Regions from separate parts of the Mesorhizobium sp. M1004 genome, predicted to be linked through region 4. Evidence: predicted binding sites of a transcription regulator. Region 4 holds the regulator's gene; each other region holds the start of a gene.
The links. Region 4 encodes LexA, which represses DNA repair genes until DNA is damaged. Its sites were predicted from a motif close to TGTTCNNNNTGTGTTCNG; they were not measured.

Region 1 (7,371 bases), on a different contig from region 4:
ACGACGACGGTCGCCGCCTACTGCTCGGTGCACAAGGCGTCTGCCGAAGCGTTCTTTGCCGAATCGCATGCGCGCGGCATGCTCAACATTGCCGGCAAGGTGATGATGGACCGCAATGCGCCGGCAGGCGTGCTCGACACGCCGCAATCCGGCTATGACGATACGAAGGCGCTGATTGCGGAATGGCACGGCAAGGGCCGCCACCTTTATGCGATCACGCCGCGCTTCGCCATCACCTCCTCGCCCGAGCAGCTGGAGATGGCCGGCACGCTCTGCCGCGAAAACCCCGACCTCCACATGCAGACGCATCTGTCGGAAAACCACGCCGAAATCGCCTTCACGCAAAAACTCTATCCGCAGGCGCGCGACTACACCGATGTCTACGAGCAGTATGGCCTGCTGGGGCCAAAGAGCCTGTTCGGCCACTGCATCCATCTCTCGGAACGAGAGGCCGATGCGCTGTCGGACTCAGGCTCGGTGGCGGTGTTCTGCCCGACCTCGAACCTGTTCCTCGGCTCCGGCCTGTTCGACTACCAGCGCTTTCGTCGCCGCGACAAGCCGCTCAGGATCGCTGCCGCCACCGATGTCGGCGGCGGCACCAACTATTCGATGCTGCGCACTATGGACGAGGGCTACAAGGTGATTGCGCTGAATGGCGAAAAGCTGAACCCGTTCCAGTCCTTCTGGCAGATAACGCGTGGCAATGCCGAGGCGCTGTCTGTGGCGGACAAGGTCGGCACGCTGGATAAAGGCACCGACGCGGACATCACCGTGCTCGACGCCCGCGCCACGCCGGCGATGCGGCTGAGGATGGAGACTGTGGAGACGCTGGCGGAGGAGCTGTTCCTGCTGCAGACATTGGGCGACGACCGCGCGGTGCGCGAGGTCTATGTTGCGGGGCGGCCGGCCAAGATCGATATGATCGTGGGGTAGGACCCATCATCCGCGCGGGACAAGATGATGATTGCGCCTGGTTGCCAAGTGGTTCCCCCACTCCGTCGCCGCTTCGCGGCGCCACCTCTCCCCCCTCCGGAGGGAGAGGAAGGGAGCCTTTGCTTCGGAGGACGGGCGCCGGTTCGGACAGCTTGGCGCCCTTCCTCTACCCTGTCGATCGGGGGAGAGGTGTCGAGAGAAGCTCGACGGAGTGGGGGTCGACCCTGGCGGGGCAAGACCACCACCGCGACGAGACCTTGACCGGGCGGAGCTTGTCGTACACACGATTTGTGACTGACTTCGGAGAACAAAATGGCCGCTGCCGACGACATCGCTCTGATCCAGAAACAGGAAGAGACGCTGGTCTTCCCGGCCTTCGACGAGGCCGTCGCCTTCAAGGTCGGCGCGGCGATCCGCGAGCGGGCGCTGGCCGAAAAGCTGCCCATCATTGTCGATATCAGGCTGTGGGATCGGCCGCTGTTTTATGCCGCGATGCCCGGTTCAAACGCCTCCAACCCCGACTGGGCACGACGCAAGATCAATGTGGTCAAGCGCTACCTCAGGAGCACCTATCGTCTGGTGCTGGAACAGCAGCGACCGGACCGCACCTTCAAGGTCGGCGAGGGGCTGGATATTGCTGATTACGTACTGGCCGGCGGCGGGTTTCCGGTGACTGTAAAGGGTGCCGGCGTCATTGGCGTCATCGCCGTCTCCGGCCTGCCGGAACGCCAGGATCATGGCGTCGTCGTCGATGCACTGTGCGATCATCTCGGCGTCGATCGGACACAATTGGCGCTGCCGCCGGAAGGTAAATCGTGACGTTGGCGCTGCCCCTCATCCGCCTGCCGGCACCTTCTCCCCGTATAGTGACGGGAGAAAGGACAAGCTCGAGCGCTGGCGATCCCCTCTCCCCGTCTTTCACGGGGTGAGGGTGAGGGGCAGCGCCAACGTTTGCTCATTTTGAAAACCGCCAGTTACGGCCAAGGATAACCGTGCTCGATCCCAAATCCTTTCTCATCTCGATCTTCAATGCCGCTGTTGCCGCTGCCGATCCTGAACGGACCATCAGGGATCATCTGCCGGCCAGGCCCAAGGGCCGTACCATTGTCATTGGCGCCGGCAAGGGCTCGGCGCAGATGGCGGCCGCGTTCGAGAAGGTGTGGGATGGCCCAATCGAAGGGCTGGTCGTCACCCGCTACGGCTATGGCGCCAGATGCGAGCGCATCGAAATCATCGAGGCGGCACATCCGGTACCGGACGCTGCCGGTCTTGAGGCGTCGCGGCGCCTGCTCGAAAAGGTGCAAGGGCTGACTGCGGACGACCTGGTAGTGGCGCTGATATCGGGCGGAGGATCGGCGCTGCTGCCGTCGCCTGCCGCCGGCCTGACGCTCGCCGACGAAATCGCCGTCAACGAGGCGCTGCTTGCCTCCGGCGCGCCGATCGCGGCGATGAACACAATCCGCAAGCATCTCTCGACCATCAAGGGCGGCCGGCTGGCAGCTGCCGCCTGGCCGGCCAAACTGGTATCACTGGTTGTCTCTGACATTCCCGGCGACAACCCGGCCCTGGTGGCCTCCGGCCCGACCGTGCCCGACTCCGGCAACCGCGCCGATGCGCTGGCCTCGATAGCGGCCTACGGCATGAAACTGCCCGACGCCGTCATGGCGCACATCAACTCGCCAGAGGCCGATGCGCCAGATCCGGATGACCAGCGCTTTTCACGCAATGAAGTGCACCTGATCGCCTCGGCTGGCGTGTCGCTGGAAGCGGCAGCCGCTGAGGCAAAACGGCAGGGCATCGAAGCCGTCATCCTCTCCGATTCCATCGAGGGCGAGGCGCGCGAGGTCGGTGGCGTGCATGCAGCCATTGCGCGCGAAGTGGCGACGCGCAACCGGCCGTTCAAAAAGCCGGTGCTGATCCTGTCCGGCGGCGAGACGACCGTGACCTTGCGGGCCCCTGTTGACGGAAAAAGGGGCAAGGGCGGCCGCAACTCCGAATTCCTGCTCGCCTTTGCCATCGGTATCAGCGGCGCGGAAGGTATTCATGCATTGGCCGCCGATACCGACGGCATCGATGGCTCTGAAGACAATGCCGGCGCCTTTGCCGATGGCTCAACTGTCTCGCGCATGCGTGCCGCCGGCATCGACGCCAAGGCGATGCTGGCCGGCAACAATGCCTGGACGGCGTTCAACGCGATCGGCGATCTGTTCGTGCCAGGGCCGACGGGTACGAATGTGAATGATCTGAGGGCAATCCTAATCAGTTAATTCGGCCGTGGCGGCCGAAGTTTCCAACGTTGGCTTCACGACCGTAGGTGATTGGCTGAAGCCACTCAGCTTCGTCATCCCTGGGCGAAGCAGGAGCGAAGCTCCGTCGCGAAGCCCCGGGTCCATTCCGTGATGTTAGCCGTCGAGCGCAGCGGAGCAGAATTCTGCACCGTAGCAGCGTCCAAACGTCGCGGCATGAATCCTCGGGTCTGCGCTGCGTCGCTTCACTCCTTGCTCCGCCCGCGGATGACGATGTCGCTGAGGCTTTCGCTCATCTCACGACCCCATCAGCCGCTTCACCTCTCTCATATCCCTGAGAAACCGCTCGCGCTCTGCCTCCTTGTCCGCGGGCTCATGAATACGCAGAATAAAGGAGGGGTGGATGGTGATGAACACGCGCAAGCCATCCTCGCGTTCGATCAACTGGCCGCGCATTTTCGTCACGGCAATGGCCTTGCCCAGCAGCGACAACGCCGCCGTTGCCCCAAGCGCCACGGCGAGGTCCGGCTTGATCAGCTCAAGCTCCCGGCCGATCCACCAGCGGCAGGCCTGGACTTCGCCGGTATTTGGCTTCGAGTGGATGCGGCGCTTGCCGCGCGGCTCGAACTTGAAGTGCTTGACGGCGTTGGTGACGTAGACTTTTTGCCGGTCGACGCCTGCGTCATCGAGAATCGCATCGAACACTTTGCCCGCTGGCCCGACAAAAGGTTTGCCGGCGAGATCTTCCTGATCGCCAGGTTGTTCGCCGACGAAGACCACTTTGGCGTCATCCGGCCCCTCGCCGAACACGGTCTGTGTCGCGTCGCGCCAGAGCGGGCAGCGACGACAACCCTTTGCAGCCTCGCGCAAATCGGAAATCGTCTTGGCATCGTCTTCATCCGGCGCCTCGGCCGGCTCGGGCTTCGGCCAATGTCTTGCCTGCAGCTTGGCGTGGTGCGGCGCCGGCGTTGTCGGCAGTCTGGCAATCATATCCCTGGCGGCCTCGTCCGCTCCTGCGATCAGATCTGGAATGAGCGAGGCCTCGGGAAGGTTCCGCCAATATTTCTTCGGCATCTCCTTCTGCATCGCCTTCACCTTGAGCCGCGCCGGGTTGAAGATGTTTTCGAAATAGGTCAGCCACAACGCCTCGGTGTCGTCCTGATCGGGTGCATCGCCCTTGGCCGCACCCGGCCCGATCGCCAGCCTTTCGCCGTTCCAGTCGGCGGAGGCATAGGGCGTCAGGATGGTCCAGCGCATGCCGGTGAACCGCCGGACGAAGAAATCCGCGTTGCGCTCGACAATGAAATGCTCCGGCTCGAACCAGGCGACGTAGCGCTCGTTCTCGCCGTCGCCGATCTTCCGGAAGCGTACGAAGGCATGCATCTTATGGCTGTCGCGCCGCACCGCCTTTTCCATGGCTTCGAGCCGCCTGGTGTCGGGATCGGATGCGATCGCCAGCAGTTTCGGCTCGGTGCGCAGGCGCCAAAGCATCCAGTAGAGAAAGGCAAACCGGCCGGGGTCGGAGTGGCAGAAGGCGGTTTCGGCATGGGCGATGAACTCGCGCGGGACGGTAAGCTGCGCGCCCTCTGGCACCGCCGGCAAGGCATCTTGAGGATCATTGGCGTCGGACCCGACACCCCAACTAATATCCTCAGGTCGGACCTCATTCAGCGCCAGACGCCGTGCCGCATCGCGCCAACCGGCGAAATCGGTCTGGCTCGCTAGCCGGACAGTGTATCGGGCAAGGTCGAGCTGAGCCGGCTGCATGGTCAAAACAGCGACAGTTGTTCGCAGGACTTTACGATCGTGTCGCGCAGGCCTGTCTTGTCGGTGAGTCCGCCCGGCGACCAGCCTTCGGCGATGATGAAGGGCCTCAGCTTGGCGATCGAATGGCAGATCCGTCCGACATCTTCCAGCCGCATGCGTCGGTGGCGGCGGGTTTCAAGGATCTTCGCCACCACCTTGGTGCCCAGACCCGGAACCCGCAGCAGCGCTTCGCGGTCGGCGCGGTTGATGTCGACGGGAAACCTCGCCCGATTGCGCAAAGCCCAGGCGAGCTTGGGGTCAATGGCGAGATCGAGCATGCCGTCGCTGCTGCCGGCGAGGATTTCCGGCTGCGAAAAGCCGTAGAAACGCATCAGCCAGTCGGCCTGATAGAGCCGGTGCTCGCGCATCAGCGGCGGTTTTTGCAGCGGCAGCGACGATGACGAATCCGGGATTGGGCTGAAGGCGGAATAATAGACGCGCCGCAGGTGATAGCTGCCATAGAGCCGCGCGCTGGTGTGCAAAATGCCGTCGTCGGATGTTTTGTCGGCGCCGACAATAATTTGCGTCGACTGACCTCCGGGCGCAAAGCGTTCGCGCTTCTTGGTCCTCAGCGTCGGCTCGGCCTTTTCCTCCATCTTCCGGCGCAGGTTCGCCATGGAAAGCCGGATCGTTTCCGGCTTCTTCTCCGGCGCCAGTTTCTTGACGCCCTCATCGGTCGGCAGTTCGACGTTGATAGACAGCCGATCGGCGTAGAGCCCGGCCTGCTCGACCAGTTCGGCCGAGCTTTCCGGAATGGTCTTCAGATGAATATAGCCGGAGAATTTTTCGTCCAGCCGCAGCCGCCGCGCCACCTCCACCATCTCGGCCATGGTCTCGTCGGGCGAACGGATGACGCCGGAGGACAGGAACAGGCCTTCGATGTAGTTGCGCCGATAAAAGTCCATGGTCAGCTTCACCACCTCGTCGATGCTAAAGCGGGCGCGGCGCACATTCGATGACGAGCGGTTGATGCAGTAGCTGCAATCGTAAATGCAGAAATTGGTGAGCAGGATTTTCAGGAGCGAAATGCAGCGGCCATCCGGCGCGTAGGAATGGCAGATGCCCATGCCTTCTGTGGAGCCGATACCGCCGGATTGGAGCGAATCCTTCTTCGCCGAGCCGGACGAGGCGCAAGAAGCATCGTATTTGGCGGCGTCAGACAGGATTGCCAGCTTTTCACGGACGGTGGGTGCGCTCATCCGTTCATGATATGTTCTTGAAGGCTGCAGCGCCACCTCATTTGATGCAGGCGGCGAAAAAGTAATCGCCGCCTGATCGTCGGGCTAGCAGGACGACTGCCCGAGTTCCAGGCGGTCTCTCAGACCTCATGGAGGTAGAGGTGGTAATCCAGCTCGCTGACGGTGCGGGCGACGCGCAGATACTCCGACTGCTTGATCGCCACGAAGGTGCGATGCAGATCCTCGCCAAGCGCCTCTTTCAGGAAGCTCGAGGCCCGCGCCGCCTCGATCGCGGCGCGCCAGTCGACCGGCATGGTCGTGCGCGTGACGGCGGCTTCATAGCCATTCCCAGTGGTTTCGGGGCCGGGGTCGAGGCCTTCGTCCAGACCCTTGATGATGCCGGCCAGCACCGTTGCCGCGATCAGGTAGGGATTGGCGTCGACACCCGACGGCCGGTGCTCGATGCGCCGGTTTTTGGCGTCGCCCGCCGGGATGCGCAGCGCCACCGAACGGTTGTTGACGCCCCAGGTCGGCGCCACCGGCGCATAGGACTGCGAGACGAAGCGCCGCCAGGAATTGGCGTGCGGCGCAAACACCAGCATCGATTCGGCCATGGTCTGGATCAGCCCGCCGAGCCCCTGCAGCAGCGGCAGCGACCAGCTTTCGCCGCCAGCCTCGGCAAAAACGTTGCGGCCGTTCTTGTCCTGCAACGAAACATGGAAATGCATGCCGGAGCCGGCGTATTTTTCGATCGGCTTGGCCATGAAGCAGGCGGTGACACCATGGCGGCGCGCCTGCGCCCGCACCAGCCGCTTCAACATGACGAGGTCGTCGGCCGCCCGCATGACATCCTTGCGGTAATTCAGCGTCAGCTCGTACTGGCCGGGCGCGTATTCGGAAATCACCGTTTCGGCCGGAATGCCTTGCGCCTTAGCCGCGGCATAGATGTCGGAAAACAGCGGCTCCATGCCGTGCAGATGGTCGACGGAATAGACTTCCGTCTTGGCCGAGCGGCGGCCGTCGAGCACGGCGTCCGCCGGCTTTACCTTGCCGTCGGCGTCACGCTCATTGGCAAGCAGGAAAAATTCGAGTTCGAAGGCGCCGGCGGGATAGAGGCCCTTGGCCGCCAAGATGTCGACCTGCCTGGCCAGCGCCAGCCGTGGGTCCGACGACATAGGCTGTCCCTCGAGATGGTACATCGCCATCAG
Region 2 (7,371 bases), on a different contig from region 4:
TGGATTGCAGCATTGCCGTTGACCGGCAAATCCCTACATGCGTTGAAGCCATTTGGAGACAGCCACCTCGTGAAACGCCTTTTCAACCGCCTGCTGCCGAAATCCTGGCGATCCAGCGTCGTCACCATTCCCGTCATCAGGCTGCATGGCACCATCATGGCCGGCGGCGGCCCGTTCCGGCCGAGCCTCTCCTTGGCGTCCACCGCCGCCCTCATCGAAAAGGCGTTCCTGTTCGATGCGCCCGCCGTCGCCATTTCGATCAATTCGCCTGGCGGCTCGCCGGTGCAGTCGCGGCTGATCTTCAAGCGCATCCGCGACCTCGCGGTCGAGAAGAACAAGAAGGTGCTGGTCTTCGTCGAGGATGTGGCGGCCTCGGGCGGCTACATGATCGCGGTCGCCGGCGACGAGATCTTTGCCGATCCGTCCTCCATCGTCGGTTCGATTGGTGTCGTCTCGGCCTCGTTCGGCTTTCCCGAACTGATGAAGAAGATCGGTGTCGAGCGCCGTGTCCACACCGCCGGCCAGAACAAGGCGGTGCTCGACCCGTTCAAGCCGGAGAAGAGGGAAGACGTCGAGCGCCTGAAGGCGCTGCAGCTGGAAGTGCACGAGACCTTCATCGACCTGGTCAGGGAACGCCGTGGCACCAAGCTGAAGGACGATCCGGACCTGTTCACCGGCCTGTTCTGGACCGGCAAGAAAGGGCTGGAGCTTGGCCTCGTCGATGCGTTGAGCGACATGCGCACGGTACTGAAAACCCGCTTCGGCGCGAAAACCCAGCTCAGGCTGGTCACCGCGCCGCGTGGCCTGTTTGGCCGCATCGGCCTGTTCGGCTCGAACTTTTCAGCGCCCGATATTGCCGCCGCCGCCGCAAGCGGCGTGATCGATGCGGCGGAAGAGCGCGCATTGTGGGCTCGCTTCGGGCTTTGAAAAAGCAGGGAAAGAGTCTAGCATGAGGGCTTGACAGTCTGCCTTGCCGCCTTGCGAGGGAGGAGCTTTGAAATGCCACAGATCATTTTCTTCGCAGTTGTCGGCGCAGCCGCTTATTTCGGCTACCGCACCTTCGTCCGCGAGGCCGAACGTGTGACCGCCAAGGTGCGGCGCACCGAAAAGCAGGCAGCCAACGGCACCAACGGCACGCTGGTCCAGGATCCTAAGACCGGCGAATACCGCCTGGCCAAGGACTGAGCATCATCCCGTCAGCAGCCGACAGTTTGGATGCCGCAGCCCGGACGTGGCTTGCGCCCGCCAAGATAAATCTGGCGCTGCACGTCACCGGCAAGCGCGCCGACGGCTACCATCTGCTCGAGAGCCTGGTCGTTTTCACCCGCTTCGGCGACAGGGTCGAGATCGAGCCTGCCGACGCCGACCGGTTCTCCGTATCGGGCCGTTACGCGACTTCCGTGCCGATCGACGACAGCAATCTGGTGGTGAAGGCGCGCGAGGCGCTGCGCAGGCAGGCCGGCCAGCAGAGCACGCCGCCGGTTGCCATCCGGCTGGAAAAGAACCTGCCGATCGCATCCGGCGTCGGCGGCGGCTCGAGCGACGCGGCGGCGGTATTGCAGGGTCTTGTCCGGACCTGGGGGCTCGACATCGGCGAGGCCGAACTGAGCCGGATCGGTCTCACGCTCGGCGCCGACGTGCCGATGTGTCTTGCGGCAAAACCGCTGGTTGCGCGTGGCGTCGGCGACGAGCTGTCGCTGGTGCCGGATTTTCCGGCGCTCGCTTTGGTGCTGGTCAATCCCGGCGTCGCCGTCTCGACGCCTGATGTGTTCAACGCACTTGAGAAACGCGAGAATGATGGACTGCCGCCGCTGCCGCGCGCATTTGACTTCCACAGCGTCCGCAATTGGCTGGAGATCACCCGCAACGATCTCGAACCGGCGGCGCAGGCGATCCAGCCGCCCATCGGCCGAGCGCTTTCCCTGCTGAACAGGGCCGGATCTGGATTCTCGCGCATGTCGGGCTCCGGCGCGACATGCTTCGGACTGTTCGAGACCGGCAATGTCGCCAAGCGCGCCGCCGCCGAGATCCGCAGTCGCGAACCGGAGTGGTTTGTCGCCGCGACACGAAGCATCGCTTCGGAGGGTGCCGATGGCCAAAATTGACGAGAGCCGCCCGTTCATCCCGGTGCGCATCGCGGTGCTGACGGTGTCCGATACGCGCAGCCTTGCCGACGACAAATCAGGGCGGACGCTGGCCGATCGCATCGTCGAGGCCGGCCATGTCCTGGCCGCGCGCGACATCGTCACGGATGACCGGGAGAAAATCCGCGACAAAGTGCTGGGCTGGTCGCGCGACAAGGAGATCGACGTCGTCATCACCACCGGCGGCACCGGTTTTACCGGCCGCGACGTGACGCCGGAGGCGCTGGAGCCGATCTTCGAGAAGCGCATGGATGGCTTTTCCGAAGTGTTCCACCGCATTTCCTACGACAAGATCGGCACCTCGACAGTGCAGAGCCGAGCGACGGGCGGCGTCGTCAACGCCACCTTCGTCTTCGTGCTGCCGGGCTCGCCCGGCGCCTGCAAGGACGCCTGGGACGGCATCCTGAAACCGCAGCTCGACTACCGCCACATGCCCTGCAACTTCGTCGAGATCATGCCGCGCCTGGACGAGCATTTGCGGCGCGGCAAGGCCGCCTCGTAAACCAAGGCAAAGTGCCGGCCAAGTGCTGCCTTTGTCAGGCAGAATGGCGGCTGCGCCTTCGAGAGGTCATTTCCTCCGGGTCGTCGGGCGGATAGTCTGTCGCCAAGTCAAGACGGAAGAGATCCAATGAGCGCGCACCGCGGCGGCTGCCATTGCGGCAACATCCACCTGACCTTCGAAACCGGAATTGAGCCGTCCGAGATGGAGATCCGCGCCTGCCAATGCGCCTTCTGCGTCCGGCATGGCTCACGCGCCGCCGCCGATCCGCAGGGGCGATTGATCGTCGCGGTCGAGGACGAGGCCCGGCTGCACCGATACCGGTTCGGATTGCGCACCGCCGATTATCTCATCTGCCGGGACTGCGGCGTCTATGTCGCTGCTGTGACCACCGACGGCGAACCGAGAGCGATCGTCATCGTCAATGCGCTGGATGACCGGCCGCGGTTCAACCGCGAGCCGGTCCCAATGGACTATGATGCCGAGAACAAAGAGGGTCGCATTGCCCGGCGGCAAGCGCGCTGGATGCCGGTCGAGATCCGCTCCGGCGTCAGCGGATGACCGGCTCGCCGTGGAAGCGGCGGCGCGAGGGCGGCGAGACGCCGAAGCCGACCTCCATCATCAGCCGTGGCGTGGTGGACGGCACGGTGCCCATGTGGAAGCCGAACGGGTCCTCGACGAAGCCGAGCCCGGCCTCGCCGGTCAGCGTGACCGGGCTGTCCTCGCCATAGACCTTGAGCACGTCTTGCGCCGGATGGCCGACCAGCAGCGTCAGCTGGTGCTTGAGACTGCGCCTGTTGTGGCTGCCTTTGACATAGACATGCGGACCGGTGCCGGCATCGCAGGGTTTCAGATAGAAGAAGAATTTCAGCATCCGCCAGTCGTCGAGATCGAAATGATATTTGCCGAGCGAGGCAAGGTTCTTGTCGGCGTCGGAAGCCTCGCCGGTCGGAAAGCTCCACCAGACACGCGTGGTGATCAGCTTTGCCTGCCCGCCCAGATAGTGCTGGGCGATGTCGAGCAGCAGCGGGTCGTTCTGGATGGCGAGTGCCGCCTTGCAGCCGAGGATGCGCTCGAAATAGTGTCCGCTGAGCAAAGAGCGGCCGAACCGCTTCTCGGCTTCTGCGTGTTCTCCGGGCATGAATTCGAGCCGGCGGTCGAAATTGCCGAAGCACGGCGTGCTCTGAGCAAAGCTGGCGATCTCTTCGTGGATTGCCTGCGGAAGGACCAGTCCGGAGAACAGGCCATCGGTGCGCAGCGCCGCGACGATCGACTTGAGGTCGACGCCCCTGAACATCGTCGCTCCGGCACTCTGCGCGGGGCGCGCGGCTTTGGCGCCAAGCCAGTGCAGCTTGCGCGCCGGCATGGTGCGGGCAAGCACGAACATCGGCAGCCATGCGGGATTTTCGCGCAGGTCGGACAGATAGGTCGGGATACGCACCGCAATGCGGCGGAGCAGGCTGCCGTTGCGGGCAATGGCTTCCAGACTGGGGGCGCCGGATTTGTCAGGGGACGAAAGGTTCATCGGGGTCCTCAGATATGAACGGCAGCAACGACGACGCGGCGCTTGCTTACCGCTCCGGCACTACCCAAACCCCGATATCCCGCATCAACGGAATGCTAATCCCGCGTCAGCTTTTGTGCAATGCACAATAGCTTTTTGCGGCGAAAAAGAGGGATGGTGCTGCGACCGTGCCAATGCGGATGAGACGCCGACGCTGCCCCTCATCCGCCCTTCGGGCACCCTTCTCCCTGGGAACGGGAAAAGGGAGAAAGATCACTTCTTCGGCGCCAGCCAGATTTCGGCGTCGAGCCGCCTGGTGGCGAGACCGCGCGCAAGGGCTTCGGCGCTGTGCGCGTTCTTCGACAGGGCAGCGGCCTGGCGCTTGCTGATGACCAGCCCTTCGGCCAGCGCCCGGTTGCCCGAAAACACCCGTGACAGGAACGGCGTGCGGCTGCCGCGCGCACGGGAAAAGCGCGCCGGCATGGTTTGCCGCGCCGTGTGAGCGACAACGTCGTCGATCCAGCCCTCCGCCAGCCTTGCGCCGGGTTCCAGAAACAGCAGCCAGTCACCCTTCGCCTGCCTGATTCCCGCGGCAATGCCGCCGGCCACGAAGTGGCAGCCGGCATGATCGGCAACCCGATGCGTCTGGTCGGTCGAGCCGGTGTCGCAGACGATGACATCGCGCACCACGCCCTCGACCGCGCCGCCGATCAACGAGGCGAGCGTGCGGGCAAGGCCTTCTTCGTCATCCCGGGTTTCGATGAGAACGCTGAGCATTTTTAGCCGAATAGCGGAAAGCCCGGCGCAGCGCCAGTTTTGCATGGCCCAACGAAAAAGTTCTTGCTTTGTTCTCATCAGCGAAATAGGATTATTTTCATGAACAGAGCGATTCGACAGCCAGCCGACAGTCCTTGGGAAAGGGCCAAAATGGAACATATCGTGCGTGCGGACATTGCTGCTTTCGGAGCAGGGCGAGCCGAGATGGCCAATGCGATGATCGAACAGAGCGGCATGCGCGTCCGTCCGGATCGCAACCGCGGCCGTTCCGCGGGCATCAACCCGTCCGGCCGGTTCGAGCCGGTCAGCCGGGATGTGTTCGACGACGGCTGGAATTCGCTGGAGGAATTGCCGCCGTTCAAGACCGAAGTGCAGGTCGAGAAGCCGCGCACCATCATCACCCGCAACGAATCGCCCGACATTTCCTTCGACCGCTCGATCAACCCCTATCGCGGCTGCGAGCATGGCTGCGTCTATTGTTTCGCCCGGCCGACGCATTCCTTCATGGGCCTGTCGCCGGGGCTGGATTTCGAAGCGAAGCTGTTTGCCAAGCCGGATGCGGCGCGGCTGCTCGACAAGGAACTGTCGAAGGATGGCTATCAGCCGCGCACCATCGCGATCGGCACCAACACCGATCCCTACCAGCCGATCGAGAAACAATACCGGATTATGCGCGAGATCCTCGAAGTGCTGGAGGCGCGCGGCCATCCGGTCGGCATCGTCACCAAATCCCATCTGGTGACGCGCGACATCGACATCTTGTCGCGCATGGCCGAACGGGGCTTGGCCAAGGTGGCGCTGTCGGTGACAACGATGGACCGCATGCTGGCGCGCACCATGGAGCCACGCGCGTCGACGCCGACCAAGCGGCTTGAGGCGATCCGGCAGCTTTCCGATGCCGGCATTCCGGCCTCTGTCATGGTGGCGCCGATCATTCCCGGCCTGACCGACCAGGAGATGGAGCGCATCCTCGATTCGGCACGCGCCGCAGGCGCCCGCGAGGCCGGCTATGTCATCCTGCGCCTGCCGCTCGAGGTGGCGCCGATCTTCAAGGACTGGCTGCTGCGCCATTATCCCGACCGCTATCGGCACGTGATGTCGCTGATCCGTTCGATGCGCGACGGCAAGGACTATGATTCGGAATGGGGCAAGCGGATGAAAGGCGCCGGCCCCTATGCCTGGCAGATCGGCCGGCGCTTCGAGATCACGGCCAAGCGGCTCGGCCTCAACGCCGAGCGGCGCACGCTCCGAACCGACCAGTTTGTCGCCGCCGCCAAGGCGACCGAGCAGCTGATGCTGCTCTGAGAGTAGCGCCTGCCCTGCCCTCGTGGCTGTCAGGCGACCCAAGAATCCCGTCCGGCCTGTCCCCCGGCCTGCAGACGGTGCCCTCCCGGTCTTGCCCCACTCGACCTTGGAGGGACTTGCGGAGAATCGGAGCCGATGCGAACCTCGCCGCAACATGGCTCGCGCACGTTCCGATTCTCCGCTTCTTTTCGAAATCGTCGAAAAGCCCGACTTCTCCTTCGAGACGAAGGCGATGGCGGAAGGCCTGTGGCCGGTGGCAGGCATGGACGAGGCCGGCCGCGGTCCGCTGGCCGGGCCGGTGGTGGCGGCGGCCGTGATCCTCGATCCCGCCAACATTCCCGACGGGCTCGACGATTCCAAACGGCTCAACCATTTGCAGCGCGAGGCGCTGTTCCTGAAAATCCTGGGGTCAGCGCTCGGCGTGTCGATGGCCTCGGTCAGCGCCGAAGGCATTGACGGCAGCAACATCCTCAAGGCCAGCCTGGAAGCCATGCGCCGCGCCCTTGCCGGCCTGCCGATCCAGGCGAAGCTGGCGCTGGCCGATGGCCGCGATGTGCCGCCGGGCCTCCTCTGCGAAGGCCGCGCGCTGATCAAGGGCGACCAGCGCTCGCAATCGATCGCCGCCGCCTCGATCGTCGCCAAGGTGATGCGCGACCGCATGATGTGCGGCTGCGGCAGCCATCACGAGCGCTACGGGTTCGAGGTCCATATGGGCTACGCCACCGTGCGGCACCGCACCGCGATCGAAGCGCATGGGCCGGTGGCAAGGCTGCACCGGGCATCATTCGCGCCGTTCAGGCTGGGTGGGGTTGAGGTGGTGGAAGAAGAAGGGTTTGTCGGGTTGGACAGCTAATCTCCCCCCTTGAGGGGGAGATGGCCGGCAGGCCAGAGGGGGTCGCGCGCGTGAAGTGCTAGCCCTTCTTGGTCGCAGAAAGAGCGTCGCGCCTGGTCGAACGGACCCCCTCTGTCGCCTTTGGCGACATCCCCCCCTCGAGGGCCCTCGAGGGGGAGATCAGGCGCACCACCGCCTTCGCCAATCTCCGTCGCCGCTCAACAAAAAAGCCGCCAGGTTGCCCGGGCGGCTTGATGTCAGCGAGTTAACCCCGCTCAGTTCAGCCTGGCCTTCACGTCCTGCAGCGCGG
Region 3 (7,371 bases), on a different contig from region 4:
GGCGGAACAGGTCGGTCTCGAAGACGCTCTCCACCCCTTGCAGGATGGACGCCATGCGCTCCAGGCCCATGCCGGTGTCGATCGACGGCCGCGGCAGGTCGATGCGCTCTTCCTTGGTGACCTGCTCATATTGCATGAACACCAGGTTCCAGAATTCAAGGAAGCGGTCGCCGTCCTCCTCCGGGCTGCCGGGAGGGCCGCCCCAGATGTGCTCGCCACGGTCGATGAAGATTTCCGAGCACGGCCCGCACGGTCCGGTGTCGCCCATCGCCCAGAAATTGTCGGAGGTCGGGATGCGGATGATGCGGTCGTCGGAGAAACCGGCGATCTTCTTCCAGAAGCCGGCCGCCTCGTCATCGGTGTGATAGACGGTGACCAGCAGCTTGTCCTTGTTCAGCCCGAACTCCTTGGTGATCAGGTTCCAGGCCAGCTCGATGGCGCGCTCCTTGAAATAGTCGCCGAAGGAGAAATTGCCGAGCATTTCGAAGAAGGTCAGATGGCGCGCGGTGTAGCCGACATTGTCGAGGTCGTTGTGCTTGCCGCCGGCGCGCACGCTTTTCTGCGCAGTGGTGGCGCGCGAATAGGACCGCTTCTCCAGGCCGGTGAAGACGTTCTTGAACTGCACCATGCCGGCATTGGTGAACATCAGCGTCGGGTCGTTGCGCGGCACCAGCGGGCTCGAGGCCACGACCTCGTGGCCCTCCTTGCGGAAATAGTCGAGGAATGTCGACCGGATCTCGTTCACGCCACTCATGACTGCTGCCTTTTCGCGAAAACCGCCGGCACGGCCGGCGGACACTGGTCTCTGCTTTTTAGAAGATTGACTTGGCCTTTTAGCGGGCACGCCCCACCCTGTCCAGAAACACGGAATTGGGCCATCCCGGCAACTGCCAAGCCGGCTTCACGCTGCCCAAAAACGAAAACCGCCGGCGCGAAGGCCGGCGGTTTGAAACGCAATACTAAAGAACTCGGTTACTTAAGCATCGGATAATAGACCGGATTTATGGCCGAACTCTGGCCGTACCCTACATGGCGCCGGATTCTTCCTCGAAGCCGTCGTCGCTTTCACCGCGCTCGGGGCCGCCATTTTCGAGAAACTTCTCGGCGATCAGCCCGGCATTCTGCCTGAGTGCCAGTTCGATCTCACGCGCCGTGTCGGGATTGTCGCGCAGGAACAGTTTGGCGTTTTCGCGACCTTGGCCGAGACGCTGCGAATTGTAGGAGAACCAGGCGCCCGACTTCTCGACCACGCCGGCCTTGACGCCGAGGTCGACCAGTTCGCCGGTCTTGGAGACGCCCTCGCCATACATGATGTCGAACTCGACCACCTTGAAGGGCGGCGCCAGCTTGTTCTTGACCACCTTGACCCGGGTCTGGTTGCCGACGACCTCGTCGCGGTCCTTGACCGAGCCGATGCGGCGGATGTCGAGGCGCACCGAAGCGTAGAATTTCAGCGCGTTGCCGCCGGTCGTGGTTTCGGGCGAACCGAACATGACGCCGATCTTCATGCGGATCTGGTTGATGAAGATGACCATGGTGTTGGAGCGCGAGATCGAGGCGGTCAGCTTGCGCAGCGCCTGGCTCATCAGACGCGCCTGGAGACCGGGCAGAGAATCGCCCATCTCGCCTTCGATTTCGGCGCGCGGCGTCAGCGCCGCCACCGAATCGACGACCAGCACGTCGATGGCGCCTGAACGCACCAGCGTGTCGCATATTTCCAGCGCCTGCTCGCCGGTGTCCGGCTGCGAGATCAAGAGGTTTTCCAGATCGACGCCGAGCTTGCGGGCATAGACCGGATCGAGTGCGTGCTCGGCATCGACGAAGGCGCAGATACCGCCTTTCTTCTGGGCTTCGGCAACTGTGTGCAGCGCCAGTGTCGTCTTGCCCGAGCTTTCCGGCCCGTAGATCTCGACGATGCGGCCGCGCGGCAGGCCGCCGACGCCAAGCGCGATGTCGAGGCCCAGCGATCCGGTCGGCACGGTTTCGATCTCGACGACCTGCTCGTTGGCGCCAAGCCGCATGATCGAGCCCTTGCCGAAGGCGCGCTCGATTTGCGACAGCGCCGCGTCCAGAGCCTTTGATTTGTCCACCGCTTTGTCCTCTACAAGCCGCAAAGAATTCTGAGCCATGATACATCACCCCTTGGTCGTCAATGAAGGCCGGACAATCCGTAATCCCTGCCCATTTTGTACTACTTTTGTTCTCGTTTGGCAAGAGGGGTCAAATATCTGAAAAGCAATCTTTATCCGGATTTGTTCTTTTTTTGTCTCATGGTTTCGTTTCCGGATGTATCCACCATTGGGCCAGACGCGCCGGCTGTTTCGATCGGCCGAATCGCCGGCTTGCCTGCGAAGCTCCGCCGCACAGCGTAGCGCTTGTGTGGCTCGAATAACAAAGGTCATATCGCCGGCATGGTGAAATCAGCAAAGATACTGGCGGTGGGCGGCGCCCATATCGATCGCCGCGGCCAGGTGTCGGGCACGTACGTGCCCGCGGCGTCCAACCCCGGCACGATGCGCGAGGATGTCGGCGGCGGCGTCTTCAACGCGCTGCGCAGCCTGGTGCGGCGCGGCGTCTCGGCCTCGCTTTTGTCGGTGCGCGGCGGCGATGCCTCGGCCGAGACGGTTGCGCGCGCCATCGCCGACTCCGGCATTGCCGACCTGTCGGCGGTTTTCCTCGACCGCACGACGCCGAGCTACACCGCGCTGATCGACAGGGATGGCGAGCTGATCACCGGCTTTGCCGACATGGCGCTCTACGATTTGGCGTTCCCCAAGCAGATCCGCCGCTCCAAGGTGCGCGAGGTGGTCGCCGAGGCGGATGCGGTGCTCTGCGACGCCAATCTGCCATCAACGGCGCTGGAGCGGCTGGTGGGGGTCGCCGCCGGCAAGCCGGTGTTCGCCATTGCCATTTCGCCGGCCAAGGTGGTGCGGCTGATACCGGTGCTGAAGGAACTCGCGCAGGTCTTCATGAACCGGCGCGAGGCCATGGTGCTGGCCGGCGTCGATGCCAATGCCACCGAGCGCGAGACCGTCGACGGACTGCGCTGCAGCGGCCTCACCAGTGGCGTGGTGACGGCGGGCGACGGGCCGGTGCTGGGATTCGACGAAGCCGGCGCCTTCTCTATCCTGCCGCCGGCGCCGAGAAAAGTCGCCGACGTCACCGGCGCCGGCGACGCGCTGGCCGGCGCCACCATCGCTGCCCTGCTGCGCGGCCTGGCATTGCGCCAGGCCCTCCGCGAAGGCGTTGCCGCGGCGACGCTCGCCATCGAAAGTTCGGATGCCGTGCCGGCCTTCACCGCCGCGACCTTCACCGAGGCACTGGCTCTTGTGCCCGACGCGCAGGAAATGGCATGAGGGCGGCCAATTGCCATTGCCGGAGCGCGACGTCCAAGCGGACGCGCGGATCTCCGGATCGGAGACCATCATGACACCGCAAAGCGCCCGCCCCTTGATCGACCTCCACGCGCCCGTGGCCGAGGCGCTCGCCGCTGGCCGCCCGGTCGTGGCGCTGGAGAGCACCATCATCACCCATGGCATGCCTTACCCCCACAATGGCGCCATGGCCGCCAATGTCGAAAAGATAATCCTGGACAATGGCGCGGTGCCGGCGACGATCGCCGTGGTCGCCGGCCGCATCAAGATCGGACTGTCCGACGGCGAGCGCGAGTCGCTGGCCATGACCGGCGATGCCATGAAGCTGTCGCGCGCCGATCTCGGCTTTGCGGTGGCGCAAGGCCGCACCGGCGGCACCACGGTCGCCGCCACCATGATCGCCGCTGACATGGTCGGGATAAAGGTTTTCGCCACCGGCGGCATTGGCGGCGTCCACAAGGGCGCGGAAAAGAGCTTCGACATCTCGGCCGATCTCGACGAGTTGGCGCGCACGCCGGTCATCGTCGTCTCGGCCGGCGCCAAGGCGATTCTCGACATCGAAAAGACGCTGGAAGTGCTGGAGACGCGCGGCGTGCCGGTGATTGGCCATGGCTGCGAGACGATGCCGGCCTTCTGGTCGCGGCATTCGCCGTTCCGCGCGCCGCTGACCCTGCACAGACCGGAAGAGATCGCGCATTTCTACAAGACCAGGGCGGCACTTGGCCTGGTCGGCGGCATGCTGATCGCCAACCCGGTGCCGCAGGACGATGAAATCCCGGCCGACGAGATGGCCGGCTATATCGAGGCCGCGCAGAAGGCGGCGGAAGTGCAGAATGTGACCGGTAAGGCGGTGACGCCGTTCCTGCTGGGCAAAATCCTCGAACTGACCGGCGGCCGGAGCTTGAAGACCAACATCGCGCTGGTCGAGAACAATGCGCGGCTGGCGGCGAGGATTGCGACGGCGCTGTAGGATCGCCTACGTCGGCGGGACAGCACCCCCCTCTGGCCTGCCGGCCATCTCCCCCGCAAGGAGGGAGATTAACAGCTTAGCCGCAGGCTCCCATTTTCAACGTTGGTGATTAGCGAAGGCCAATGTGACAACTGATCTCCCCCCTTGCGGGGGAGATGTCCGGCAGGACAGAGGGGGGTGGGAAGAAACGCGGCGGTCCCGGTTCACTTCCCCGCCCTTCGTCCCGCCTCATACGCCCGGCGCGCCCACACCCTCATCTCGTCAGGATCATCAAACGCGTCGTCGGGAATGCTCCAGTACGGCATCGCGACCAGCTTGCCGTGGCGGGTGCCGGTATAGGTCCATTGCTTGCAGCCGGCGGCTTCGAAGTCGGGCGCGCTTTGCTCGTCAGCCTTGAGCAGCAATTCGCCGCGCAGCACGATGGCGACGATGACGCCGTCGAAATAGATACCCTTGCCGCCGAACAGTTTTCGGATACTGACCGGGCCGAGGCCTTCGAACAGTTCTTCGATGCGTTCATTGTCCATGCCGCAATCATGTCACCGGGCTTGCCATGGCTGCAACCAAAAACCATGCTGGCAAGTTGAGAGCCATCCGTCGGAGTTCTGTCATGCCGCTGCTGCTCAAGGGATCCTGCCGCTGCGATGCCGTCCATTTCGAGGTGGAGAGCAACACGCCGGTGCCGTTCATGCTGTGCTACTGCTCGATCTGCCGCAAGCAGCAGGGCGGCGGCGGCTTCGCCATCAATCTCGGCGCCGATTACAAGACGCTGAAAATCAAGGGCAAGCGCAATCTCGGCGTCTACCAGGCCGAGATCGCGGACGACGAGCATCCAAAGTGCGAGATTTCGACGGGCGAGCGCAATTTCTGCAAGAAGTGCGGTTCGGCGCTCTGGCTCTACGATCCGACATGGCCGGACCTGGTCCACCCCTTCGCCTCGGCAATCGACAGCGAGTTGCCGAAACCGCCGGAGAAGGTGCATCTGATGTTGAAATACAAGGCGAGTTGGGTCGAGCCGGTGATCGGCAAAAAGGACAAGGTCTTCGACGTCTATCCCGAGGAATCGATCGCCGACTGGCACAAGCGGACGAAGATGTGGGTGAAGTAAGCAGGGAGGCGCGGAGCGCGACTTCCGATGGTCAGCGCTGCCCCTCATCCGGCCCTTCGGGCCGTTCGTCATTCGAAAAGCCAAGCAATTGGCTTTTCGCCCGCTGCGCGGACCATTCCTCACCTCCCCGTGAACGGGGAGAAGGAAGATCAGGCCGAAGCGCGCGCCTCAGCCAGCGCCTTCAGGTCGGCGGGCTTCAGTTCGACGGATTCGCCGCAGCCGCAGGCCGAACTCTGGTTCGGGTTGTGGAAGGTGAAGCCGGTGCGCAGCGTGGTCTGCTCGAAATCCATCTCGGTGCCGAACAGGAAAAGGGCAGCCTCGGGCGCGACATAGACATGCGCGCCGTCGCGTTCGATATGGTCGTCCTTGGTATTGGGCTCGGTCACCAGGTCGACCGTGTATTCCATGCCGGCGCAGCCGCCCTTCTTGATGCCGAGGCGAATGCCATGCGCATTGTCGCGCGTGGCGACGATCTCGCGCACCCGGTCGGCGGCCTTTTCGGTCATCGTGATGACGGCGAAGCGTCCCATTCTTTTTCCTCTTCCATTCCATGCAGGTTCAAGGCCTGCCGAATGATTCCTCACCTAAAATGGTGAAGTTTTACCACTGGTGCAAGTGCACCAACCTCAGTCAACCTAGTACCAGCCCACCGCCACCTGCGCCTCTTCCGACATGCGGTCGGGCGACCAGGGCGGGTCGAAGGTCATGTTGACCTCGACGCCGGAGACGCCTTCAACGGCGCCGACGGCGTTTTCCACCCAGCCGGGCATTTCGCCGGCCACCGGACAGCCGGGCGCGGTCAGCGTCATGTCGATCTTGACCGCGCGGTTGTCCTCGATGTCGATCTTGTAGATGAGGCCGAGCTCATAGATGTCGGCCGGTATTTCCGGGTCATAAACCGTCTTCAGCGCCGAGACGATGTCGTCGGTCAGCCGCGCCAGCTCGTCGGCGGGAATGGCCGAGGCGGAAACCAGCGGATTGACGGCCGCTTCCGGCGCGGTGGTGTGGCTCGCATCATCCATGGTCGTCATCCAAAGAACCTGTCACCCGAAGAACTTGCGCGCTTTTTCCAGCGCATCGGCCAAAGCGTCGACTTCGGCCCTGGTATTATACATGCCGAACGATGCCCTGCATGTGGAGGTTACGCCAAAGCGTTTCAACAGCGGCTGGGCGCAATGGGTGCCCGCGCGGACGGCAACACCTTGCCTGTCTATCACCATCGACACGTCATGGGCATGAATGCCCTGCAATTCGAAGGAAATGATGGCGCCCTTGTCCGGCGCGTCGCCGAAGATGCGCAGCGAGTTGATGGCGCGCAGCCGCTCGTGCGCGTAGGTCTTGAGGTCGGCCTCGTGCGCGGCGATGCGCTCGCGGCCGATCTTTTCCATGTATTCCAATGCTGCACCCAGCCCGATCGCCTGGACGATCGGCGGCGTGCCGGCCTCGAAGCGGTGCGGCGGCTCGTTGTAGGTGACGACGTCTTCCGTCACTTCCTCGATCATCTCGCCGCCGCCCATGAAAGGGCGCATGGCCGAGAGAATATCCTTCTTGCCGTAGAGCACGCCGATGCCGGAGGGCCCGTAGACCTTGTGGCCGGTGAAGACGAAGAAATCGCAATCGAGGTCCTGGACGTCGATCGGCATGTGCACGGCGCTCTGGCTGCCGTCGACAAGTACGGGAATTCCACGCGAATGCGCGATGCGCACGATCTCCTTGATCGGCGTCACCGTGCCCAGCGCGTTCGACATATGCGTGATGGCGACGAGCTTGGTCTTGTCGGTCAGGCGCTTTTCGAATTCCTCGATGCGGAAGATGCCGAGATCGTCGACCGGCACCCAGACCAGCTTGGCGCCCTGCCGCTCCCGGATGAAATGCCACGGCACGATGTTGGAGTGGTGCTCCATGATCGACAGAACGAT
Region 4 (7,371 bases):
CGCCGTGCCGCTTCGACAGCTTGGCGCCGTCGGCGCCGTGGATCAGCGGGATATGCGACATCGACGGGACGTCCCAGCCCATCGCGTTGTAGATCACCGTCTGGCGCGCGGCGTTGGTCAGATGGTCGTCGCCACGGATGATGTGGGTGACGCCCATGTCATGGTCGTCGACGACGACGGCATGCATGTAGGTCGGATTGCCGTCCGAGCGCAGGATGATGAAATCGTCGAGGTCCTTGTTGGGGAAGCGCACCTCGCCCTGCACACGGTCGTGCACCACGGTTTCGCCCTCGGTCGGCGCCTTGATGCGGATGGCGCCCTTGACGCCGGGAGGCGCCTCCGAGGGGGCACGATCGCGCCACTGGCCGTTGTAGCGAGGCGGCAGGCCCTTGGCGCGTGCGGCCTCGCGCATCGCCTCGAGCTCGGCAGGCGTCTCGTAGCTGTAATAGGCCTTGCCCAGGCGCACCAGCTCCTCGGCCACCTCACGGTGGCGCGGCGCGCGCTCGAACTGCGATATGGCCTCACCGTCCCAGGAAAGGCCGAGCCAGGTCAGCCCATCCAGAATGGCCTGTGTCGCCGCCTCGTTGAAGCGTTCGCGGTCGGTGTCCTCGATGCGCAGCACCATCGTGCCGCCGGTGTGCTTGGCGTACAGCCAGTTGAACAGCGCCGTGCGCGCGCCGCCGATATGCAGATAGCCGGTGGGCGAGGGGGCAAAACGGGTGACGACCGTGTCGGACATGGAACTCTCGGGAACCTTGGAAAGCGGGGCGTGATCGCGCGGGCTTTCGCGCTTTGCGCGTTCATGTAGCATAGGAGGTCTGGGGCGCAAGGGGCAGACCCGATGGCTGGACGAGGCCGGGGCACGTCGCCAATTATCGGTTGCGTCAACGGGCGCCGGAGCCTTGTAGCACAAAATCTGTTCGCACCTCCGCGCAACCTCATTTGGCAGCAGCTTCAATGTCTGGGTTTCATTCGGCTGCAGCGTCCGTCACAGTGCCTGGAACATCGCTGCGACGGTGGTAGCCTCCTCTGACGAGCGGACATTTCTTCACGGAGGCGGCACTGCCCGACTACAAAGCCGCCGTGACAGCGTTGGCTTGGTCACGCATATTGACCTTTCTGCAATCATTATCGTGAACACCGCAACTGTGTGCAGTCCGGTCTCGCCACTAAGGAAGCATGATTGAAAGAAGGACTACCGATGACCAGAAACGCCGACCATACGGAGGGTGATCCGTTCTACCATGGCACCCGGGCGGATTTGAAACCCGGGGATCTGCTGAGCGTCGGCCACCCTTCCAATTTCAGAGGTAAACCACTGTCATGGATCTATTTCACCCAGACACTGGAAGCCGCCATCTGGGGAGCAGAGCTTGCAACGGGTGACGGTCGTCAAAGGATTTACATCGTAAAGCCGACGGGGTTTTTCATGGATGACCCTAACCTGACCGATAAAAAATTTCCCGGTAATCCGACGAAATCCTACCGCTCCCGTGATCCGTTACTCATCCTGGGGGAGCTCGCTGAATGGCAGGGTCATACACCCGAACAATTGAAGGCAATGCACGATGGGCTTGCTCGCCTGAGGGCGGAGGGCCGGGATATGATTGAGGATTGAGCGTCCTTGGCGAGTGATGGTCAATTCCGGCGCGGTGGACGCGACCGCACGGACTTTCGCGCTTTGCGCGTTCATGTAGCATAGGAGGTCTGGGGCGCAAGGGGCAGACCCGATGGCTGGACGTGGCCGGGGCACGAAGGAAGGCGAAGGCGCCGAGGCAAGCGTCAGCGAACGCTCGCTGTTTGCCGATAGTCCCTATGCCGAGCCGCTGCCCCTCGCGCTGCCTGAGCCGCATCCCGGCGTCGCGCCTGCGCTGCCCGGTCACGCCTTGCCGGCGCAAGTCACAGCGCCCGGATCTATCGCCCGCCTGCGCAGACGGCTTCGCCGTCCGTCATGGCCCGCGCTCCGCCGCAGCCTTGCCGCGGCCGCCAACACGGAGCTCGACCGGGGCGTCGCCTTCCTGCTGGTGCCGGTTTTCCTGGCGGCCGGCGTCATCATTTATTTCTCGCTGGCCGGCGAGCCCGGCTTTGCGCAGCCAATCGCCATTGTGGTGCTGGCGACATGTTGCGCTGTCGCCACGCGATCGCGGCCGAGGACGCATCTGTTCTGCATGGCCGCGATGCTGTGCGCGCTCGGCGTCGTCGCCGCCAAAGTCGAGACCTGGCGCGCCGGAACGCAGATGCTCGGCTCCGAGATTCAGACACGGCTGACCGGCCGCGTCGTCAGTCTCGAACAGATGGAAAGCGGCCGCATCAGGCTGACGCTCGACGTGGTTTCGACCGCTTACCCCGAGCTGCGCTACGCCCCGGAGCGGGTCAGGCTCTCGGCGCGGACCGTTCCCGCCGATATGACCGCCGGCTCCCTGATCACCGGCTATGCCAGGCTGTTGCCGCCGACCGGTCCGGTGCGGCCGGAGAGCTACGATTTCTCCTTCGACAGCTATTTCACCGGTATCGGCGGCAGCGGCTTCTTTCTCGGCAATCCGAAAACCATTGCTACGCAGGGACCGCCGCCGCTGACCGCGCGGCTCTCCTCGGCAATCGAGAACGCGCGCGAAAACATTGCCGACCATATCAGGGGCAAAATCGGCGGCGCCGAAGGCGAGATTGCCGCGGCGTTGATTGTCGGGGTGCGCGCCGGCATCCCGGACGAGGTCAACGAAGCGATGCGGCGCACCGGCATCTACCACATCATCTCCATCTCCGGCCTGCACATGGCGCTGGTTGCCGGCACCATCATGGCGTTGCTGCGTGGCGCCTTTGCGCTGTTTCCCGATTTCTCTTCGCGCCGCCCAGTCAAGAAATATGCAGCAGTGGCAGCACTCGTCTCCATCGCCGCCTATCTCGTCATTTCAGGCATCGTGGTCGCCGCCGAGCGCAGTTTCATCATGCTAGCGGTCATGCTGGTCGCGGTACTCTTCGATCGTGCCGCGCTCACCATGCGCAATCTGGCGATCTCCGCCATTGCCGTCATCCTGGTGTCGCCGCACGAGGTGGTCGGTCCCAGCTTCCAGATGTCGTTTGCCGCCACCGCCGCCCTTGTCGGCGCCTATGCCGGCTGGGCCGATTACCGCGCCGACAAGGTGAGAACGCCGCTGGCAAAGCGCTCCTTCGTCGGCTTCCTGTCGCGAAAATTCGCGCTGGCCATGGGCGGCCTCGCCATGACCTCGATCATCGCCGGCAGTGCAACCTTGCTGTTCGCCATCTGGCATTTTCAGCGTGTGTCGCCGCTCAGCCTGATCGCCAATCTGGCCGTGATGCCGATTGTTTCGTTGATCGTCATGCCCTTTGCCGTGCTCAGCGCACTGGCGATGCCGTTCGGCGCCGACGGGCCGTTCCTCTATGTGATGGGCAAGGGTCTGATGGCGATGATCGCTATATCGGCCTGGATTTCCGAGCGCTCGCCGGTCGACGCCGTCGGGCTGATCTCCATCCGCTCGGTGCTGTTGGTGGCGGTCGCCCTCGTCATCGCCACCATGGCCACCACCTGGCTCAGGCTGGCGGCCGTGCTTTTCGCGCTGGCCGGCCTGTTGACGGTGCCGCAGGTGCTTACGCCCGACGTGCTCATATCCGAGGACGCACATCTGGTGGCCATGCCGATAGGTGGCGGCGAACTCGCCCTCAACCGCGAACGCTCCAACGAATTCACCACGGACAATTGGAAACGGGCGCTGCGGGCCGAAACCATTATCCCGCCCGAGATTTTCGAGGCAACAGATACGCGGTTCGATCTCGATCCGCTCGATCTGCCGCCCGGGTCGCCCTTCTATTGCATGGGCGATCTCTGTATCGCCCGGCACCCTTCCGGAGCCATTGTAGCGCTTGCGAAAGACCGCAAGACGGCGCGGCCGGCCTGTGCCTTCGCGAGCCTGATCGTCATCGATGACGCCACCGCCTACAATCCGTGCCGCGACCCGCTGGTGCTGGTCGTGACGAAGAAACAGCTGGCCCGCGACGGCAGCGCCGCCGTCTTCTTCGATCCGCAATCGGCAGCTGCAGCGCCAACCATCCGCTTCGCTGTCGACAAGCCGTATCGCCCCTGGCACGAGCAACGCCGCTTCTCCCGCGAAGCGCGCGGCCTGCCGCCTTACAACCAGCGTGAAAAATACAAACCCAAGCCGGCTCAGTAGCGCCGGATCAATCCGACAAGCTTGCCCTGCACCTTCACCCTGTCCGGTCCAAAAATGCGGGTCTCGTAGGCCGGGTTGGCGGCTTCCAGGGCGATCGAGGCGCCCTTGCGGCGGAAGCGTTTCAGGGTCGCTTCCTCATCGTCGACCAACGCCACCACGATCTCGCCGGGGCTGGCTGTGTCGGCATTGCGGATGATGACCGTGTCGCCATCGAAAATGCCGGCCTCGATCATCGAATCGCCCTTGACCTCGAGCGCGTAGTGTTCGCCGCCCATGATCATATCGGGCGGCACCGAGATCGAATGGGTCTGATGCTGGATGGCGTCGATCGGCACGCCGGCGGCGATGCGTCCCATAACCGGGATTGAAATCGCGGAAACGGCATCGTCATTGCCGGCCGACATCGAACGCGACGGCGAGCCCGGCTTGATCTGGCGGCCGAGACCGCCTTGGCCCATCGCGCCTTGTCCTTGGCCGCCTTGCCCTTGGCCGGTTTGACCAAGACTGCCCTGAATCACGCTCGGCGAAAACTTCCTCGCCGCATTGAGGCCTGGTGCGATCGAGTCGGGCAGCCGCAGCACTTCCAGCGCGCGCGCCCGGTTCGGCAGCCGGCGAATGAAACCGCGCTCCTCAAGCGCCGTGATCAGGCGGTGGATGCCGGACTTGGAGGCGAGGTCGAGCGCTTCCTTCATCTCGTCGAAGGACGGCGGGATTCCGCTCTCCTTCAGGCGTTCATGGATGAACATCAGAAGCTCATGTTGTTTGCGCGTCAGCATCGCGGCCCCCAAGGGTTCTGAAATCAGAATCAGAAAAAACAAACCCAGAACAAACACTATCTGTTCCAGTTGTGTTCCGCAACCTTTTAAAGTTTAATGAATGTGTTGACGTTTTGTTCAGCGTAACGTTCGGCGCTGCGAGCGCCGCCTGCGCCCATTTTCCGGCAACGGGTGAAACGAAGCCAAAGTGCCCTGCGCGTCGGCTACGACCGCCGCTTCCTTTTCGGACGGGGCTGCGCAGCATCCGCGCCGGGTTCGCTCTGGGCATAGACCTGCAGCGTGTAGCCGATGTGAGCGGTCATCAGAGTTTTCGCACGTTCGACGTCGCGATCGAGGGCCGCTTCCATCAGGGCGGTATGGTGTTCGATCGCCACGGCGTCGCGCAGGGCCGCCACGGCCTTCCGGTGTCCATCCGTGCGGCCGGCGGCGGCGCGCAGCGTCGGGGCCAGACCCAGAAAGCGGTGATGGCGATGCAATTGGTCGGAAATCGTCGCATTGAAGCGCAGCAGCCAGCTGGATGTCGCGGCACTGAGCAGCGCCGCATGGAAGGCATCGTGTTTTTCGTACCACGCGTCGACCGCATCATCCGATGGATCGTCGAGAACAGACCCGCACCGTGAGAGACGATAGTGGGCGGCAACGACCGCGTCTTCCCACTCACGGTCGCCCTTCTCGATCGATTCCACCAGCAGGGGCAGTTCGACCACCAGCCGCGCACGCGCCAAATCCTCGAGCTCCGCCCGAGAGGCGGGAGCGACCGCAAACCCGCGGTTGCTGATGGCGGTCACAAGCCGTTCCGCCTCCAGCCGCGACAGCGCCTCGCGCAACGGCGTCCAGCCGATGCCGTAGGTGTTGCGCAGCGTGCTCAGCTTCAACGGCGCGGCAGGCGCCAGCCGGGTCGCAAGAATATCGCGCCTGAGCAGGCGATAGGCCACTTCCGTCTTCGAGGTCTGCTCGTCATCCAGCATCGTGATCCATCAGACATAAACGCTCGACTGAGCATTATATATCAAAGCCTTTCAATGGGTGAATTATATATAATGTTTGACAGTTCAAGGGCGACCCCTCAAGATCGCCGGCATGTTTGGGCGGGCAGGCTCCGCCGCGCGCGTTTGTCCATGGAGGGGCGCCGAATCATGATGACACCCGATCTCGCTGCAATCGAAGCAATGGATGCCGCCGATCCGCTGCGCTCCATGCGCGAACGCTTTGTCTTGCCGCAAGGCGTGATTTATCTCGACGGCAATTCCCTGGGTGCCGCGTCACCAGCCGTCTTCAGCGAATTGCAGCAGGCCGCCACGCAGGAATGGGCGCACGACCTCATTCGCGCCTGGAACACGGCCGGCTGGTTCAACATGCCGGTGGAACTGGGAGATCAGCTCGGACGACTGATCGGCGCGGCTGACGGGCAGACGGTGGTCTGCGACACAACCTCGATCAACATCTACAAGCTGCTGCACGCAGCGCTCGGCATGCGGCCGGATCGGTCGGTCATCGTTGCCGAGGGCGACAGTTTCCCGACCGACCTCTACATGGCCGAAGGCGTCGCCTCGACCCGGCCGAGAACGCGGCTGCGGCTGGAGGGCGTCGACGCGGCCGCAATCGAGGAGCTGATCGACGACAGCGTTGCCGTCATCCTGGTCAACCACGTCAACTACAAATCCGGCCAGTTGCGCGACATGCCGGCGCTGACGCGCAAGGCACATGACGCCGGCGCGCTGATCATCTGGGATCTCTGCCACACCGCCGGCGCCTTGCCGGTCGAACTCGACCGTGCCAATGCCGATTTCGCCGTCGGCTGCACCTACAAATACCTCAATGGCGGCCCGGGCTCGCCAGCCTTCATCTACGCGGCCGAGCGCCACCATGACGATGCCCACCAGCCGCTCAGCGGCTGGTGGGGCCATGCGCGGCCCTTTGCCTTCGAGCAGGGCTTTGCCGTCGGCAGCGGCATTCGCCGCTTCCTGTGCGGAACGCAGCCGGTGCTGTCGATGCGGGCGCTCAAGGGCGCGCTCGATATCTGGAACGACATCGATATGGCGGCGGTGCGCAGAAAAAGCATCGCGCTGACCGACCTGTTTATCCAGCTCGTCGAAGCCAGATGCGGCGCCTACGGGCTTGAACTGGAAAGTCCTCGCGACGGCAGCCAGCGCGGCAGCCAGGTGTCGTTCCTCCATCCGCATGGCTATCAGGTGATGCGCGCGCTGATCGAGCGCGGCGTGATCGGCGATTTCCGGGCGCCGTCGACCATCCGTTTCGGCTTCACGCCGCTCTATGTCGGATATGGCGATGTCTGGCAGGCGGTCGAAGTCCTGGAGGATATTCTGCGCACCGGCGCCTGGCAGGACGCCCGCTTCGCGGTGAAGACCGCGGTTACGTGAGAAACTAGAGCAATTTCAGGAAAAGTG

Region 1: a site for LexA is predicted at 6,186-6,203, ahead of NKH54_RS05005 (putative DNA modification/repair radical SAM protein). Genes of this name have one in related genera too.
Region 2: a site for LexA is predicted at 4,983-5,000, ahead of NKH54_RS09860 (PA0069 family radical SAM protein). Genes of this name have one in related genera too.
Region 3: a site for LexA is predicted at 2,188-2,205, ahead of recA (recombinase RecA). Genes of this name have one in related genera too.

What each region holds. Positions count from the first base shown of each region.
Region 1 is NZ_JAMYNB010000002.1:155,417-162,787, reverse strand. Features, by position in the region: gene guaD (guanine deaminase) at 1-933, shown strand, start outside; gene NKH54_RS05020 (heme-degrading domain-containing protein) at 1,246-1,752, shown strand; gene NKH54_RS05015 (glycerate kinase type-2 family protein) at 1,920-3,200, shown strand; gene NKH54_RS05010 (UdgX family uracil-DNA binding protein) at 3,477-4,946, opposite strand; gene NKH54_RS05005 (putative DNA modification/repair radical SAM protein) at 4,949-6,184, opposite strand; gene NKH54_RS05000 (glutamine synthetase family protein) at 6,304-7,371, opposite strand, start outside.
Region 2 is NZ_JAMYNB010000004.1:102,597-109,967, forward strand. Features, by position in the region: gene NKH54_RS09825 (S49 family peptidase) at 70-927, shown strand; gene NKH54_RS09830 (membrane protein) at 1,000-1,185, shown strand; gene NKH54_RS09835 (4-(cytidine 5'-diphospho)-2-C-methyl-D-erythritol kinase) at 1,212-2,105, shown strand; gene moaB (molybdenum cofactor biosynthesis protein B) at 2,092-2,646, shown strand; gene NKH54_RS09845 (GFA family protein) at 2,773-3,204, shown strand; gene NKH54_RS09850 (hypothetical protein) at 3,194-4,168, opposite strand; gene NKH54_RS09855 (glycosyltransferase) at 4,421-4,924, opposite strand; gene NKH54_RS09860 (PA0069 family radical SAM protein) at 5,075-6,229, shown strand; gene rnhB (ribonuclease HII) at 6,384-7,082, shown strand; gene NKH54_RS09870 (F0F1 ATP synthase subunit B) at 7,337-7,371, opposite strand, start outside.
Region 3 is NZ_JAMYNB010000008.1:96,743-104,113, forward strand. Features, by position in the region: gene alaS (alanine--tRNA ligase) at 1-754, opposite strand, end outside; gene recA (recombinase RecA) at 1,026-2,129, opposite strand; gene NKH54_RS17985 (carbohydrate kinase family protein) at 2,412-3,356, shown strand; gene NKH54_RS17990 (pseudouridine-5'-phosphate glycosidase) at 3,427-4,344, shown strand; gene NKH54_RS17995 (TfoX/Sxy family protein) at 4,548-4,871, opposite strand; gene NKH54_RS18000 (GFA family protein) at 4,955-5,452, shown strand; gene sufA (Fe-S cluster assembly scaffold SufA) at 5,602-5,982, opposite strand; gene NKH54_RS18010 (SUF system Fe-S cluster assembly protein) at 6,088-6,474, opposite strand; gene NKH54_RS18015 (cysteine desulfurase) at 6,496-7,371, opposite strand, start outside.
Region 4 is NZ_JAMYNB010000005.1:104,532-111,902, reverse strand. Features, by position in the region: gene gltX (glutamate--tRNA ligase) at 1-739, opposite strand, end outside; gene arr (NAD(+)--rifampin ADP-ribosyltransferase) at 1,202-1,618, shown strand; gene NKH54_RS12040 (ComEC/Rec2 family competence protein) at 1,731-4,187, shown strand; gene lexA (transcriptional repressor LexA) at 4,181-4,963, opposite strand; gene NKH54_RS12030 (GntR family transcriptional regulator) at 5,167-5,931, opposite strand; gene kynU (kynureninase) at 6,100-7,344, shown strand.